Regions from separate parts of the Mesorhizobium sp. M0808 genome, predicted to be linked through region 3. Evidence: predicted binding sites of a transcription regulator. Region 3 holds the regulator's gene; each other region holds the start of a gene.
What was found. Region 3 encodes HrcA, which represses chaperone genes, less so after heat shock. Its sites were predicted from a motif close to GTTAGCACTCNCNNNNNGNGAGTGCTAAC; they were not measured.
Positions count from the first base shown of each region.

Region 1: a site for HrcA is predicted at 3,391-3,419, ahead of NKI25_RS02395 (co-chaperone GroES). Genes of this name have one in related genera too.
Region 2: a site for HrcA is predicted at 3,163-3,191, ahead of groES (co-chaperone GroES). Genes of this name have one in related genera too.

Region 1 is NZ_JAMYOX010000001.1:459,540-465,068, reverse strand. It holds gene NKI25_RS02430 (CDP-alcohol phosphatidyltransferase family protein) at 1-20, opposite strand, end outside; gene NKI25_RS02425 (hypothetical protein) at 127-807, opposite strand; partial or broken gene NKI25_RS02420 (Hsp20/alpha crystallin family protein) at 872-1,392, opposite strand; gene NKI25_RS02415 (Hsp20 family protein) at 1,422-1,889, opposite strand; gene NKI25_RS02410 (hypothetical protein) at 2,235-2,447, shown strand; gene NKI25_RS02405 (DUF982 domain-containing protein) at 2,586-2,855, shown strand; gene NKI25_RS02400 (usg protein) at 2,967-3,236, opposite strand; gene NKI25_RS02395 (co-chaperone GroES) at 3,575-3,889, shown strand; gene groL (chaperonin GroEL) at 3,947-5,529, shown strand, end outside.
Region 2 is NZ_JAMYOX010000051.1:20,445-25,973, reverse strand. It holds partial or broken gene NKI25_RS32200 (sigma-54-dependent Fis family transcriptional regulator) at 1-535, shown strand, start outside; partial or broken gene NKI25_RS32195 (PhzF family phenazine biosynthesis protein) at 720-995, opposite strand; partial or broken gene NKI25_RS32190 (MFS transporter) at 1,305-2,349, opposite strand; partial or broken gene NKI25_RS32185 (hypothetical protein) at 2,410-2,661, opposite strand; partial or broken gene NKI25_RS32180 (transposase) at 2,667-2,843, opposite strand; gene groES (co-chaperone GroES) at 3,244-3,540, shown strand; gene groL (chaperonin GroEL) at 3,605-5,260, shown strand; gene NKI25_RS32165 (hypothetical protein) at 5,396-5,529, shown strand, end outside.
Region 3 is NZ_JAMYOX010000016.1:64,243-69,771, reverse strand. It holds gene NKI25_RS19275 (PQQ-dependent sugar dehydrogenase) at 1-780, opposite strand, end outside; gene NKI25_RS19270 (hypothetical protein) at 880-1,077, opposite strand; gene hrcA (heat-inducible transcriptional repressor HrcA) at 1,114-2,226, opposite strand; gene rph (ribonuclease PH) at 2,373-3,089, shown strand; gene NKI25_RS19255 (VOC family protein) at 3,122-3,532, shown strand; gene rdgB (RdgB/HAM1 family non-canonical purine NTP pyrophosphatase) at 3,532-4,194, shown strand; gene hemW (radical SAM family heme chaperone HemW) at 4,191-5,354, shown strand; gene NKI25_RS19240 (low molecular weight protein tyrosine phosphatase family protein) at 5,359-5,529, shown strand, end outside.

The sequences.
Region 1 (5,529 bases), on a different contig from region 3:
AGCGCATAAAGCGTTGGCATATGCGAACCCCCCGGCCGCGGTGCAAATTGATGTTGGCGAGGATGGTCAATTGGCGCGCAAGACGCAAGGGCGGCGCCCACTACTTTCCGCAAACTTGCCGGACGGCTATGTCCTCGCTTTGACCGTGTCGCCCGGGAACAGTGCGGGCAAACTTTGTTCGGCCGCCGCCCAGGCGCGACTATGGTAACGCCGCAGGATGAGAATGCATGCGGCGAAGACCAGCAGCCCGCAAATCACGCCGGGCGTCATGCCCCCGCCGAAAGCAGACTTTACAACGATGCCGGTGAAGACGCCGGCAATGGCGCCATTGATCGTGCCCACCATCCCCGCGGTGGTCATGAAATATTGCAGCGGCGAGGGTCTGAGGCCCTTGTCGACCAGCACCGCCGAGGGGTCGTCATGCGTGGAATTGACAAGGTATTTTTGCAGCACGGGCGCCAGCTCGACGAAATAGTGGCGGATCCGGGCCATGCCGCGGGCATGCACCATGTCCTCGATGGCAACCTGCACAGCGCGTACGAAGGTGACCAGGCCGATGAAGAACAGGCAAGGCAGCAAGATCAGGCTGAACAGGATGAACGGCCTGCCCATCTCCGTGACCTGCGCGACGAAGGACAAGGCAATCGTTGCGCTCGAGACCGAGGTCAGGAACAGATCGGCTCGCTGGTTCGCTTCCTGAATGGTCGCGGCGCGAGCGTTTTGCAGCACGAAATGCTCGGTCGTCAGGCACTGCAGGGCGTGCTGCGCCTGGTCAGGCGGAACCGGAGCGTCGGGAGAACGGGTCATCGACATTTGCCCGCTTCTGCCCGCCGGAACCGGCAGGCAGAAGGGGGCGTCGTCCTGCGAGCTGTCAGGTCTTGCCGTCGCCGCCGCTGATGGCGATACGCTTGGCCTTTGCCTGGGCGCGCTCCGTCTTGGGCAGCGTCACGCTGAGCACACCGTTCCGGAACGCGGCGTTCACCTTGTTTTCGTCGACTTCGTAGCCGAGCGGGATACGCCGCTCGAAACGGCCATAGAAGCGTTCGGAGAACTGCCTGTCCTTGTCCTCGGTCTCTTCGCGCTTCTCGCCGCGCAGCGTCAGCACGCCGTCATCGAGCAGCAGCTCGACATCTTTCGCGTCCATGCCGGGGATCTCGGCGGTGACGCGGATCTCCTTTTCGCCATCGGCGATGTCGATACTGGGCCAGCTGGCGCTGGCCGCGGAGAGGCCACCGAGCGACGGCAGCCGCGTGTCGAAGCCGCGGAACGCCTCGTCGAACAGGCGGTTCATTTCGCGATGCAGCGTCAGGAAGGGATCGCGATCGGCGTCACGGAACAGGCTGGGGCCTGATTGTTCTCCCGGCCCCAGGGAATGAGATCACGAATAGCCATTGCATAGTCTCCTTTCTCGACTGGTGCATTCAGGCAGCCTGCTCGACCTGCGCGACCTTCGGCCCGGTCTTCGGCGAGGCGACATCGGTCGCGATGGCGATGCGCCGAGGCTTCATCTCCTCGGGCACCTCACGTACCAGATCGATGCTGAGCAGGCCGTTGTCGAGCGAGGCGCCTGCGACCTTGACGTGATCGGCAAGCTCGAAACGGCGGGTAAAGGGCCGTGTGGCGAGGCCATGATGCAGATACTCCGCGTTGTCCGGCTCCTTGTGCTGGCCGGAGACAATCAGGAGGTTGGGTTCATGGGTGATTTCGAGGTCGTCCTCGGAAAACCCGGCTACGGCGATAGTGATGCGGTAGTTGTTCTCGCCGCTGCGCGCGATGTCATAGGGCGGCCAGGCGTCGAAAGCCTGCGGCGCATTTTCCAGCAGGTTGAAGACGCGGTCGAAGCCGATGCTCGACCGATAGAGCGGGGAAAAGTCGAATGCGGTTCTCATAGCTACATCCTCCATCGAGCAACATAGATACGAGGAGCGCCAAAGAGCTGGCGCTCCCTGGCTTCGCCGGCCCCATTTCGGCGACCGGTGCCTTCGATCTGGTTATTGTCCGCCGCAAGTCAAGACCCGGTGGCTTTCGCTTTGCCGGTTTTTCGGGCCGGTTTTCGGTCGGCTCGGCGAGGCTGCCAATCCCCCTTTTTGCGGCGAGATGTCCGGCAGGAGATTGCCTGTTTGGTTTCAATCGCCAACGCTGACTTCCCCGGCCGGTTATTGTCAGCAGCAGGTCAAGACCCAGATTTCTTGTGTTGCCGGGCCCGTTCCCGGCACTCGCAGATGGAGCTGACCATGACACGCGACGAGATCATTTCTGTGCTGGGCCCGGTCGACGAAGCCGTGATCGCCGACATTGCGGCGACGGACGGGACGGTCCAGGAATTGCGCGAGGCCCTGGCCTGGATCGCCGCCGACGAGGCGTTGGTGAACGAGGGCCGACCGCTGCCGACGGCAAGAGTAGCGACGCTGATCGAACTGCTGCAAGGGCCCGACGAGGAGGAATAACCGGCTGTTGCCGCGATGCTCTTGAACCGCGCAGAGAGACGAACCATGTCCTTCAGCGGCGCCGGCCGGCCGCCGGTGCCTGCCAGCATAACGTTGCTTGCTCAAACAAGAAGACGATCAGAAAACAAGGAGGAAGTGATGGACGACGTCCGCTTTGCCGAGCCAATCACGTTGAAATTCCAATCCAGCGAGCGCAAGGTCGCCAGCAGTTGGGAAGCTATCGAATGCATGCGCCAGCAGTGGCCGGACCGTGCACGCGGCCGGAGTTGGCGCGCCGCCTATCGGACCTGCCGCGACGCGCTCGACGGCTGGCGCACCGCGCGTGATGCGCGCAAGGCCTTCGTCAGGGCGGCGCGCAAGGCTGGATTGCTCGCATCGGCCCGCAAGCCTGTCGACCACGCCGGCTAGCCCGGACCCCTCCGACATTGTGAGACCCAAAACAAGTGGGGGAGAGTTAGCTACCTCTCTCCCCCGCTTCGGAGACTTTGTCCGCTGTCTAGCGGCTGATCGGGTTGCTCCTCAGTGGACGGTAATAATGCCGTTTACGGCCCGCCATTCGGAGGGCTGGATCAGGTGATGATGGGCGACGCGCACCGAATGCAGCGGGCCTTCGATCTCGCGCTCCCAGAAATCGAGGAAATGCTTCAGCGTCGGGAAATCAGGGGCGATATCGTATTCCTGCCAGATATAGAGCTGAAGCAGGCTTCGATGGTCGGGCAGACGGTAGTGGATCTCCGCCGTGGTGAGGCCAAACCCTTGCATCTGGAGCTGAAAGTCCCTGCTGGTCATGCAATCCTTCCTTTCCCAATGAACCTCGGTCTGCAAAACGCCTCGCCTTCCACATAGGTTCCAGCCGCCGCAAGCGGCTCAGGAGACGGACAGATTTGGAAATCCGGCCGGGTCATCGCGCCGGAAACGGCGAATGTGCGAACAATTACAGCGTATTGGCACTCTCAGGCGTCGAGTGCTAAAATTTTTGCATTATCCTCTTGAAAGCTGAAAAAAGCGCGACTAGTTCGTATGCGCGCGATGCCTGATGAAGGGGTCGCGCACCCCGTGCCGGGCCGATATTGCCGGTCCGGTCAGGAGGATGTTCGAAAATCTGTTTGTCCCGAGAGGAGAACGACATGGCGTTCCGTCCATTGCATGACCGCATCCTAGTCCGCCGCATCGAGGTCGACGAAAAGACAGCGGGCGGCATCATCATCCCCGACACCGCCAAGGAGAACCCGCAGGAGGGCGAGGTCATTGCCGCCGGCCCCGGCGCGCGCGACGACAGCGGCCAGTTGCAGCCGCTCGACGTCAAGGTCGGCGACCGCATTTTGTTCGGCAAATGGTCCGGCACCGAGATCAAACTCAATGGCGAGGATCTGCTCATCATGAAAGAGAGCGACGTGCTGGGCGTGATCGAAGCCACGGGCGAAATGAGGAAGGCTGCCTGAGCGGGGCCTGAACAAGCATTCCAGTCAACGAAAAGCTGCCTATCGAGGAGTGTTCCAATGGCTGCCAAAGATGTGAAATTTCATACCGAAGCCCGCGAGAAGATGTTGCGCGGCGTCGATATCCTTGCCAATGCGGTGAAGGTGACGCTCGGTCCCAAGGGCCGCAACGTTGTCTTGGACAAATCGTTCGGCGCGCCGCGCATCACCAAGGACGGCGTGACGGTGGCGAAAGAGATCGAGCTTGAGGACAAGTTCGAGAACATGGGCGCGCAGATGGTGCGCGAGGTCGCCTCGAAGACCAGCGATACCGCCGGCGACGGCACCACGACCGCGACGATTCTTGCTCAGGCCATCGTCAGGGAAGGGGCCAAGGCCGTCGCTGCCGGCATGAACCCGATGGACCTGAAACGCGGCATCGACAAGGCGGTCGACGCCGTCGTCGCCGACCTGAAATCCAATGCCCGCAAGGTGACCAGGAACGACGAAATCGCCCAGGTCGGCGCCGTCTCTGCCAATGGCGATGCCGAGATCGGCCGCTTCCTCGCCGAGGCGATGGAAAGGGTTGGCAATGAGGGCGTCATCACTGTCGAAGAAGCCAAGACCGCCGAGACCGAGTTGGAAGTGGTCGAAGGCATGCAATTCGACCGTGGCTATCTCTCGCCTTATTTCATCACCAACCAGGACAAGATGCGCGTCGAACTCGAAGAACCCTATGTGCTGATCCACGAGAAGAAGCTCTCCAACCTCCAGGCCATGCTTCCCGTGCTCGAAGCCGCCGTGCAATCCGGCAAGCCGCTGCTGATCATTGCCGAGGACGTCGAAGGCGAGGCGCTGGCGACGCTTGTCGTCAACAAGCTGCGCGGTGGCCTGAAGGTTGCAGCTGTCAAGGCGCCGGGTTTTGGTGACCGCCGCAAGGCCATGCTCGAAGACATTGCCATCCTGACCGGCGGCACGGCGATCTCGGAAGACCTCGGCATCAAGCTCGAGAACGTCACACTGGAGATGCTCGGCCGCGCCAAGAAGGTGCTGATCGAGAAGGAAAACACCACCATCGTCGACGGCGCCGGCCGCAAGGATGAAATCCAGGCGCGCGTCAGCCAGATCAAGGCGCAGGTCGAGGAAACCACCTCCGACTACGACCGCGAGAAGCTGCAGGAGCGGTTGGCCAAGCTCGCAGGCGGTGTCGCCGTCATCCGTGTCGGCGGCTCGACCGAAATCGAGGTCAAGGAGCGCAAGGATCGCGTCGACGATGCAATGCACGCCACACGCGCGGCGGTCGAGGAAGGTATCCTGCCCGGCGGTGGCGTGGCGCTGCTGAGGGCGGCGAAGGCGCTCGACAATATCGAGGTCGACAATCCGGACCAGAAGACCGGCGTCGAGATCGTGCGTCGCGCGATCGAGGCCCCGGTGCGCCAGATCGCCGAAAATGCCGGCGCCGAAGGTTCGATCATCGTCGGCAAGCTGCGCGAGACGGCCGATTTCGGCTATGGCTGGAACGCGCAGACCAACGAGTTCGGCGACCTCTACAGTCAAGGCGTCATCGACCCGGCCAAGGTCGTACGCACTGCCCTGCAGGGTGCCGCCTCTGTTGCCGGCCTGCTGGTGACGACCGAGGCGATGGTGGCCGAGAAGCCGAAGAA
Region 2 (5,529 bases), on a different contig from region 3:
GCCGGCGGAAGCCTATATCGTTCCCGAAACACAGCTTCGCGAACATCGCGAGCAGTCCGAAAGACTGATCGCGATCGCCCGTAGCGGCCTGGAAACGCTTTTCAAGCAGGTGGCGGGCCAGAACTATGTATTGTATTGCTCCTGGCAAACGCAAAGGGCGTAACCGTCGACTTCCTCGGCGATCCGCTCTTCATGGACAATTGCGCTCGGCGGGGCTCTATCTCGGCTCCGAGTGGTCGGAAAGCCGCACCGGAACATGCGGCGTCGGCTCCTGCATCAGCACCGGCGAGGCGATGACCATCCATCAGACTGGCCATTTCGATACGACCCATACGCCGCTCTCCTGCACTGCCGCGCCGATCTTCGACACCAATGGCGGATTGGCTGCCGTGCTGGACATTTCCCTGCTTCGCTCCCCGCAACCGAAGGTCAGCCAGAACCTGGCGCTGCATCTGGTGACGGCCTCCGCGCGAAGCATCGAGCTTGCAATCTGATGGCGCAGACGCACTCCGATTGGGTGCTGCGCTTTTCCCGTCCCGTGCGCCGCAACACCCGGATCGAGGCGTTGGCGGCGATGCATTTGGCCGCGTATGTCGAGACACAACGATGCACCCCTGCTCTCGGCGACCAGGTCCTCGGCTGTCTTCAGCTGGCGAACACCGTCCCATACGATGCCTACATGAACCAGCCGGCTTTCTCCTCGGACACAAACTCTTCCCCTTGGCGCCGTTGCCCGCACCGGCCAGCACGAAAGCCCCGCTGATAGTCGGATGACCCGCAAACGGCACCTCCAGCGTCGGCGTGAAGATACGCACCTGAGCCGTGTGGTGCGCATCGGCCGGCTGCAAGACAAAGCTCGTCTCGGAGGAGTTGAACTCCGGTGCAACCGCCTGCATCTGATCAGTTGTCAAGTTGTCCGAACCGAGCACCACTGCTAGCGGATTGCCGCCGAACCGCGTTCGCGTGAAAACATCAACGATTTGATAGGTCAGCAACAAGGGCCTCTCCCACAGCCTTTGTGTGGTACGAGCGGCATTGGCTTAAGCCAGTCAAATCAGACATTTCGCCGACAAAGCAGGCCCCGTCGAACGCGCACCATTTCAACACGAACTCAAATACTGGGAAGCTCGCGGTTATGGCCCTGCCTCGCTTCAGCGAGGTCGGCCCAACAGGGCAGGTTCGAGATGAGCCCGCCAGCAACGCTCGAGATCAAACGTTAGTGCGTGTCACGCTCACTGGCGCGCGTTCAGGCCAAAGCCCAGGGGTGATCGCGTCTGTTCATCGGCTAACAGCTCATCACGACGTCACCTCGGAGGACGAGAAAAGACTGTTGAGCGGGTACGAGCTGCCTCGGTCGTTCGTTCGATCGAAAGCACTGTGTGCGGAGGAAGTTCGCCATCATGCAGCGCGAGAAGATGTTCGTCTGCTTCCTTATCCGCGGCCGTGAGCCGATGGTTCAGACGCAGAAAGTCCATCCAGGTGGGCGTGCGGAATGTCTCTGTCCAAACCGAAGGCGTTTGAAGGTTTCGTTGGAGCGTCCAGTTTCGTGCGCCGGCACGGCTAAGAGCGTGCCGCTTTGTGCGCATGCAGCCGAGAAAGGCGTCGATATTCTTCTCGGATATGAAATAGTCGACCTTGGCAACGATCGGGCCACTCCTTGGCTTCAGATCGAGCGCCAGCTCCGGGGCGGGAAAATCCGAACTTTCCTGATCCGTTTCTTCCCATGGACGTATCGGCAACAGTATCCCCGCTGCTGCAACCAGCAACAGAGCCCCCGCGGCACCCTCCAAAGCCCAGGTCAAGGAGTAGTTCTGCGCGACGGACCCCCAGATCCAGCTGCCGGCGGCCATACCGCCAGCGCTCAAGGCGTAGTAGATCGAGAGCGTGCGGCCGACTACCCACCTTGGGCTTGCCAACTGCACCGACACGTCAATGCCCGTCCAGGTGATCAGCCAACCCGCGCCCCCGAGCGCCATAAAAATTGCTGCCACAGCAACCGACGAGGTCAGTGCCAGTGAAAGGCAACATGCTGCGCAAGCGACAGAGGCGAACGCCACCAGCCTGTTTTGAGACGTGATCCGCCTCAGGAAGCCGTTGGCGGCTGAAGTTGTCGGCGATGGCTCCCGCGAGGATTGAGAGGAAGAATACCGGCAATGTGGATGCGGCCTGCACGAGTGCAACCATCAGGTCGGAAGCCGAAATGGTGACCATCAGCCAACTGATGGCAACCGTTTGCACGAGCCACCCCAAGCTGGAGATTTGTGTGGCCGTCCAGATCGAGCGAAATGCCTGGTTCCGAAGCGGGGCAAGCGTCGTTGGAGCGGACGGATGAGGATCTTCGTGCTGCACGTTTTTTTACCTTCGACGAGCCGCTTGTTTAACACGGCTGCCACCACTGCCGTTTTGTCTTTACGATGTTGTGTAATCGGTCAGTACTTCGAGGGTATGACCCAGCACCCGCTTCCGCATGCTCTAAGTTCATCCTTGGGCCGGCATATCGGTTTAAGATGACGCGCTCAATCCCGAGTTCTTAGCAGAGATCGGGGTCGGAAGTGTCGCATTGAGCCACATAGCAGACTGCGCGGGGCGAATATCCGTCTTGGTGAGCGCGAATTTCCTGCCTCCTTTGCGGCCGCGCGCCCCGGCTGCGGCGTGTCCGGCCAACCTCGCCAGTTGAAGTAGGTCGTCTGGCTGATTCCCGCCCGCCGACAGATCTCCGCGACAGGAATCCCGTCCGCTCCCTACTTCAAAATAAACGCCTTCTGCGCGTCCGAAAACTTCGATGCCTTCTCCGCTCCTCCCCGCCAAGGGACGCTACCGCGGAAAGCTCCACTTTCGAACAGTCCAGTTTTCAGGGGTCAGAGCAGCATGATCTGCTTCCTGATGCGCGCCGACCCGGAGGATATCCGCGCGGCGCTCTTCGCCGAAAAGTCACTGGGCGAACTGCCATTCAGGCCCTTCTCCTCCGGCCACACCAGGCAGGCGCCGCTGCCGGAGATGGTCTTGAGCCGGAGGGGACGAGCGAGTGGCAGCAAAGATGCAGAAAGAGCTTACTCCTCACGTGAAGGAGCCCGGTGCTTCCGCGCCGTTCTAAAATCTTGCTCTTCGCCCGTCCCTCTTCCGTCTTGACTAGCAGGAGCCTACGGCCTATCTCACTGCCGCGTTAGCACTCGCTTCTGGTGAGTGCTAACCACGCTCCGGCAACGGAGAACCGTTCAACATCCGCACCAGGGAAATCCAAAAATGGCAAAGTCGAATTTCCGGCCGCTGCATGACCGCGTGGTCGTTCGCCGCGTCGAGTCCGAAGCGAAGACCGCCGGCGGGATCATCATCCCCGATACGGCGAAGGAAAAGCCGCAGGAAGGCGAGATCATCGCCGTCGGTTCCGGCGCCCGTGACGAAGCCGGCAAGCTCGTCCCGCTGGACGTCAAGGCCGGCGACCGCATCCTGTTCGGCAAGTGGTCGGGCACCGAAGTCAAGCTCAATGGCGAAGACCTTCTGATCATGAAGGAAGCCGATATCATGGGCGTCATCGGCTGACACGCCGCCGCCTTCATCCGCACCATCCAATCTGAATTTCGGGCGAAATGCCCAGGAGTAAAAAATGGCTGCCAAAGACGTAAAATTTTCTCGCGATGCCCGTGAGCGCATGCTGCGCGGCGTCAACATCCTCGCCGACGCCGTGAAGGTCACGCTCGGCCCCAAGGGCCGCAACGTCGTCATCGACAAGTCGTTCGGCGCACCGCGCATCACCAAGGACGGCGTCACCGTCGCCAAGGAAATCGAGCTTGAGGACAAGTTCGAGAACATGGGCGCGCAGATGGTCCGCGAAGTTGCTTCGAAGACCAACGACATCGCCGGCGACGGCACCACGACCGCGACCGTTCTGGCGCAGTCGATCGTCCAGGAAGGCCACAAGTCGGTTGCCGCCGGCATGAACCCGATGGACCTGAAGCGCGGCATCGATCTCGCGGTGAGCGACGTCGTCGCGACGCTGATCAAGAACGCCAAGAAGATCAAGACCTCGGAAGAGGTTGCCCAGGTCGGCACCATCGCCGGCAATGGCGATGCTTCGGTCGGCTCGATGATCGCGGAAGCGATGCAGAAGGTCGGCAATGAGGGCGTCATCACGGTCGAGGAAGCAAAGACCGCCGAAACCGAGCTCGAAGTCGTCGAAGGCATGCAGTTCGACCGCGGCTATCTCTCGCCCTACTTCGTCACCAACGCCGAGAAGATGGTTGCGGATCTGGAAGACGCCTACATTCTTCTCCACGAGAAGAAGCTCTCCAACCTGCAGGCCATCCTGCCGATCCTCGAGGCTGTCGTGCAGACCTCGAAGCCGCTGGTCATCATCTCGGAAGACGTCGAAGGCGAGGCCCTGGCCACGCTGGTCGTCAACAAGCTGCGTGGCGGCCTGAAGATCGCTGCCGTCAAGGCGCCGGGCTTCGGCGATCGCCGCAAGGCCATGCTGGAAGACATCGCCATCCTCACCGGTGGCCAGGTCATTTCCGAAGACCTCGGCATCAAGCTCGAGAATGTCGGCCTCAACATGCTCGGCCGCGCCAAGAAGGTGTCGATCTCCAAGGAGAACACCACCATCGTCGACGGCGCCGGCAAGAAGGAAGAGATCCAGGGCCGCGTCGCCCAGATCAAGCAGCAGATCGAAGAGACCACCTCGGACTACGACAAGGAGAAGCTGCAGGAACGTCTCGCCAAGCTGGCGGGCGGCGTTGCCGTCATCCGCGTCGGCGGTGCGACCGAGATCGAAGTCAAGGAAAAGAAGGACCGCGTCGATGACGCCCTGAACGCGACCCGTGCGGCCGTCGAAGAAGGCATCGTTCCCGGCGGCGGCGTCGCCCTGCTGCGCGCTTCGCTGGCCATCACCGTCACTGGCGCCAACTCCGACCAGACCGCCGGCATCAGCATCGTGCGTCGCGCGCTGCAGGCTCCGGCCCGTCAGATCGCGGCCAACGCCGGTGCGGAAGCATCGATCGTTGCCGGCAAGATCCTTGAGAACAAGGGCGCGACCTTCGGCTACAACGCCCAGACCGGCGAATATGGCGACATGATCGCCATGGGTATCGTCGATCCGGTCAAGGTCGTGCGCACGGCTCTCCAGGATGCGGCCTCGGTCGCCGGCCTCCTGGTCACCACCGAAGCCATGATCGCGGAGGCTCCGAAGAAGGAGTCGGCTGGCGGCGGCATGCCGGGCGGCATGGGCGGCGGCGGCATGGGCGGCATGGGCGGCATGGATTTCTAATCCAGCCAATTTCGCAAGCTTACGAAAGGGCGGCAAGCAATGCCGCCCTTTCTTCGTGCCCATTGCGCCGGTTGTCGGCGACCCGCAAGCCGGGGTATATGCCCGCCAAGGGTTGTGCTTATGTTTGGACGGATAATGCCTTTTTTCCTGGGGCTGGTTTTACTGTTGGGCAGCGGCTGCGCGCGCAGCGATGATGGTACGGTGGTTATTCCGAGATCGCTTGATGCCAGGCGATTCTTTGACAAAGAGCCGCCACCCCTGCAGCAGCC
Region 3 (5,529 bases):
TTTCCCATCCGGGTCAAAGGCGAGCACATCGGCACGGCCGTCCTCGGAGCCCCAGGCCGCCCCGAGCGGCTTTGATTTGGCCCAGGCGTCGAGGCCGCTATCCGGCTCCTTGCCTATATCCTCGGCGACGTTCGAGGCGGAGCCAACCGACAAATAAAGCGTTTTGCCGTCCTGCGAGAAGGCGATGTCGCGGGTCGTGTGACCACCCGACGGGATTTGGGCGACAATGGTTTCTGGTTTGCCGGATGTCTTCAGGTCGCCATCGCGATAGGGGAAGCGGACGATGCTGTCGCTGTTCGCGACATAAACCCATTGCGGTTTGTCTCCTGGCGGATAGAAGGCGATGCCGTAGGGATAATTGAGCCCCTTGGCGAAGATCGCTTTCTCGATGGGCTTGGCGCTGCCCTCGGCGAGACGATAGACGCGTATTTGGTCGGCATGGCTGTTGGCAACAAACAGGTCGCCATTCGGAGCGACGCGCACGACACGTGGATTGACGATGCCGGATGCGATCATTTCAGCCGAAAAGCCCGACGGCAATTCTGGCTTGGCGCTTTCGGGCCGTTCCGCCACGCCGGCGCCGTTCGAAGCGGATTGGGCGGGGTCGGCTGCCGGCATGTCTCGCGGCCCAATCAGGCGTCGGACGCCAGGCCTGTCGGCGTGCCAATCGCCAAACGCGGCTTCGCCTTTGAGCACATTCTGGTCCGCCTGCTGGGCGGCTGCCGGTGTCGCAACAAGGAGGGCAGCGGCAACGGCCGCAAAGCCGCCAGATCGGATCATCAACGTCCTCCGGGATTCGCCTCGAACAGGGCAAACGGCATCAGGTATTGATCGTTCCAAGCGGCCGTCCAGCACACGAGGATTTGAAGCCGAACCCGTTCAGTTGCCCGAGGCGTAAAAGTCGTCGTCGAGGCGCTTTTCCAGCGCGACCAGATCGGCCGGCAGCGGCAAACCCATCGCCCGCATCTCTTGCAGCTTCTCGCGCAACTGCTCTTGCACCTCGTGCTGATCCTCTGGCTGGTTGATCATTTCTTCGAGCAGCAGACTGATCTGGGCCTTGAACGATTCCAGCGCCATTCTTTTCTCCTCCTTGCGGCAGGCCCGCGGCGGCTCCTAGCTCAGCATGCGCGAAATCAGCTGCGCGGTATAGTCGACCATCGGTACTATGCGCGCATAATTCAGCCGCGTCGGCCCGATGACGCCGAGCGCACCGACGACGCGCGCGTCCTTGTCGCGATAGGGTGCCACCACCAGCGAGGAGCCAGACAGCGAAAACAGCTTGTTTTCCGAACCGATGAATATGCGCACGCCTGGGCCTGCCTCGGCGAGGTCGAGAAGCTGGATCAGCCCATCCTGCGTCTCCAGATCCTCAAACAGATGCCGCAGCAATTCTATGTCGGCCTGGGCAGTGACGTTTTCCAGGAGATTGGCGCGGCCGCGCACGATAAGCCGCCCAGGCACGCCGCTTTCAGCGCCTGCCCAGACCGCCAGGCCCTTCTCGACCAGATCCTGCGACAGCGTGTCGAGGGCTGCCCTGGTCTCTTCCTTGATGCGGGCGATCTCGACCCGCGCCTCGGCCAGGGTGCGACCGCGGATATGGGCGTTGAGGAAGTTGGAGGCTTCGTGCAATTGCGAGATGGTGATGCCGGCGGGCAGATCGATGACGCGATTTTCGACGTCGCCGTTCTGCGAGACCAGCACGGCCAGCGCCTTGGTCGGCTCGAGCTGGATGAATTCGATGTGCTTAAGCGCCACCTCATTCTTGGCGGCGAGCACGAGGCCGGCGCCGCGCGACATGCCGGACAGCATCTGGCTGGCCTCGGTCAGCATATGCTCCAGCGTCGCGCCCGAGCCGGAGGCGCGCACCTGGGCCTCGATGGTGCGGCGCTCCTCGTCGGAGAGGTCACCAAGTTCCATGAAAGCATCGACGAAGAAGCGCAGGCCGGCCTGGGTCGGCAGCCGGCCAGCCGAAATGTGCGGCGCATAGATCAGGCCGAGATGCTCAAGGTCGCTCATCACGTTGCGGATGGTGGCCGGCGACAGCGACGACGGCAGGATGCGCGACAGGCTGCGCGAACCGACCGGCTCGCCATCCCTCAAATAGGAATCGACGATGCGCCGGAAGATGTCGCGCGAACGCATGTCGAGCGATTGAAGCGCGGGCGATTGCAGCGCGTGCGACGGGAGCACGTGCGACTGCAAACCGGGATCGACTGCCTTTGTCATTTCGAGCCAAAAACCTCCGCCCCGAAGATATAGACTTCCGCGGTGTCGGCGCAACCGGTCCATTTTCCTTTGCGCCTCACGCCCCGTGCGGCTACAAGCCGGCCAAGATTCCCCGGCCAAGATTCCGAAGAAAGAAAGAAGCCTGAATGCGCCCTTCCAAACGCCAATTCGACGAAATGCGCCCCATCTCCTTCGAGCGCGGCGTCTCCAAGCATGCGGAAGGCTCGTGCCTGGTGAAGTTCGGCGACACGCATGTGCTGTGTACGGCCAGCCTGGAGGAAAAGGTGCCGGGCTGGATGCGCAACTCCGGCAAGGGCTGGGTGACGGCGGAATACGGCATGCTGCCGCGTTCGACCGGCGAGCGCATGCGCCGCGAGGCTTCGGCCGGCAAACAAGGCGGCCGCACGCTGGAAATCCAGCGGCTGATCGGCCGCTCCCTGCGCGCCGTGGTCGATCTGCAGGCGCTCGGCGAGCAGCAGATCACCGTCGACTGCGACGTGATCCAGGCCGACGGCGGCACGCGCACCGCTTCGATCACCGGCGGCTGGGTGGCGCTCTACGACTGCCTGCGCTGGATGGAAACCCGCCAGATGGCGAGCCTGGGCAAGGTGCTGAAGGATCACGTTGCGGCGATCTCCTGCGGCATCCATGATGGCCAGCCGGTCATCGACCTCGACTATATCGAGGATTCCTCGGCCGGCACCGACGCCAATTTCGTCATGACCGGCAAGGGCGGCATCGTCGAGATCCAAGGCACGGCCGAGGGCGAGCCGTTCTCGGAAGAGCAGTTCGCGGCGCTGATGGGGCTCGCCAAGAAAGGTATTCAGCGCCTGGTCAGCTTGCAGCAAATGGCGGTGGCTTAGCTGCGGTCAATATTGATGAGATTGGCGATCCTGTGACTCCTTCTGCAATCCTGGAATCAGCACTCTACGTGACGGACCTTGCTGCCGCGGAACGGTTCTATTCGGGCGTGCTCGGGCTCGATCTGCTCGGCAAGGTCGATGGCAGGCATCTCTTCTTCCGCTGCGGCGACAGCGTGCTGCTTATGTTCAATGCCGAGGCGACCAAAGTGCCGCCGCCGGCCGACGCCAAGCTCAAAGTACCGCCGCATGGCGCGGTCGGCCAGGGCCATCTTTGCTTCGCCGCAAGCGCGGATGAAATCCCACGCTGGAAAGCGCATCTTGAGGCGAAGAAAATCGCCATCGAAAGCGAGTTCGAATGGCCGCAGGGCGGCCGCTCGATCTATATTCGCGACCCGTCGGGCAATTCGATCGAATTCGCCGAGCCAAGAATCTGGGGCATCTGATGCATTCGCCAACTGTTCATTCGCTTGACGGGCATAAGATCGTCGTCGCCAGCCATAACGCCGGTAAATTGCGGGAATTCGCCGATCTGATGGCGCCATTCGGCATAGAAGCGAAGTCCGCAAAGGAATACGGCTTGCCGGAGCCGGACGAGACCGGCACCACTTTCGAGCAGAACGCCCTCATAAAAGCCTTGGCCGCCGCCAAGGCCACTGGATTGCCGGCGCTGTCGGACGATTCCGGCCTGTGTGTCGATGCGCTCGACGGCGCACCCGGCGTCTACACCGCCAACTGGGCTGAGACGCCGGACGGCTCCCGCGACTTCGGCATGGCCATGCAGCGCACGGAAGTGGCCTTGCAAGAAGTTGGCGCGATCACGCCTGCCCAGCGCAAGGGCCGCTTTGTCGCGGTCATCTGCCTGGCCTTTCCCGATGGCCAGGCGGAATATTTTCGCGGTGAGGTCGAGGGCACGCTGGTATGGCCGCCACGCGGCGAGCTCGGCTTCGGCTACGATCCGGTGTTCTTGCCCAACGGGTTCGAAAAGACCTTCGGCGAGATGAGCGCGAAGGAAAAGCATGGCTGGAAGCCCGGCCAGCCAACCGCATTGTCGCACCGTGCCCGCGCCTTCCAGAAATTCGCGCAAGCCCGATTGGCCGCCGTATGACCATGCTGCTCGACCGCAGGCCTGGTTTCGGCGTCTACGTCCACTGGCCGTTCTGCGCGGCCAAATGCCCCTATTGCGACTTCAACAGCCATGTCCGCCACCAGCCGGTCGACCAGGAGCGTTTTGCCCGCGCCTTCGAGACCGAGCTGGCGACGATGCGCGGCCGCACCGGGCCGCGCGAGGTGACCAGTATCTTTCTTGGCGGCGGCACGCCATCGCTGATGAAACCGCAGACCGTGGCGGCGGTGCTGGATGCAGTGGCGAAGAACTGGACGGTGCCTGATGGCATCGAGGTGACACTGGAGGCCAATCCCTCCTCCGTCGAGGCCGAGCGCTTTCGCGGCTATCGCGCGGCCGGCGTCAACCGGGTGTCGCTTGGCGTGCAGGCACTGAACGACAAGGATCTGCGCTTCCTCGGCCGTTTGCACAATGTCGATGAGGCCCTGCATGCGATCGGCCTGGCGCGCGAGATATTCCCACGGCTGTCGTTCGACCTGATCTACGCGCGGCCCGGTCAGACGCCGGAAGCGTGGCAGGCGGAGCTCGAGCAGGCGATCGGCCACGCCGCAGACCATCTGTCGCTCTATCAGCTGACCATCGAGGAAGGCACGCCGTTCCATGCACTGCATGCGGCAAGGAAATTCATCATTCCAGACAATGAGCTTGCCGCCGATCTCTACGCGTTAACGCAGGAGATCACCGCCGCGCGCGGACTGCCGGCCTACGAGATTTCCAACCACGCCAGGCCCGGCGCCGAAAGCCGGCACAATCTCACCTATTGGCGTTATGGCGAATATGTCGGCGTCGGTCCCGGCGCGCATGGCCGGTTCGTCGAAAATGGCCGCCGCGTGGTGACGATCGCCGAGAAAATGCCGGAGACCTGGGCCAATCTGGTCGAGGCCAAGGGTCATGGCGTTTCCGGCGGCGAGGTCCTGACGCGGTCGGAAGAGGCCGACGAGTTCCTGCTGATGGGGCTGAGGCTGGCGGAAGGCATCGACCTTTCCCGCTACGAGGCATTTTCAGGGCGCGGCCTGTCGACGGCACGGCTGTCGGTGCTGCAGGACGAAGGCCTGGTGGCGCCGATCGGCAATGCCCGCCTGCGCGCCACGCCGGCCGGCATGATCGTGCTCGATGCGGTCGTGGCGGATTTGGCCAGATAGCACGTTGAAGAACGTTCTCTTCATCTGCAGCCAGCATCGCTTGCGCAGCCCGACGGCGGAGCAGGTGTTTTCCAAGCGGCGGGACATCGAGGTCGCTTCGGCCGGCACTAATCACGATGCCGACATACCGTTGACGCATGAACTCGTCGCCTGGGCCGACATCATCTTCGTGATG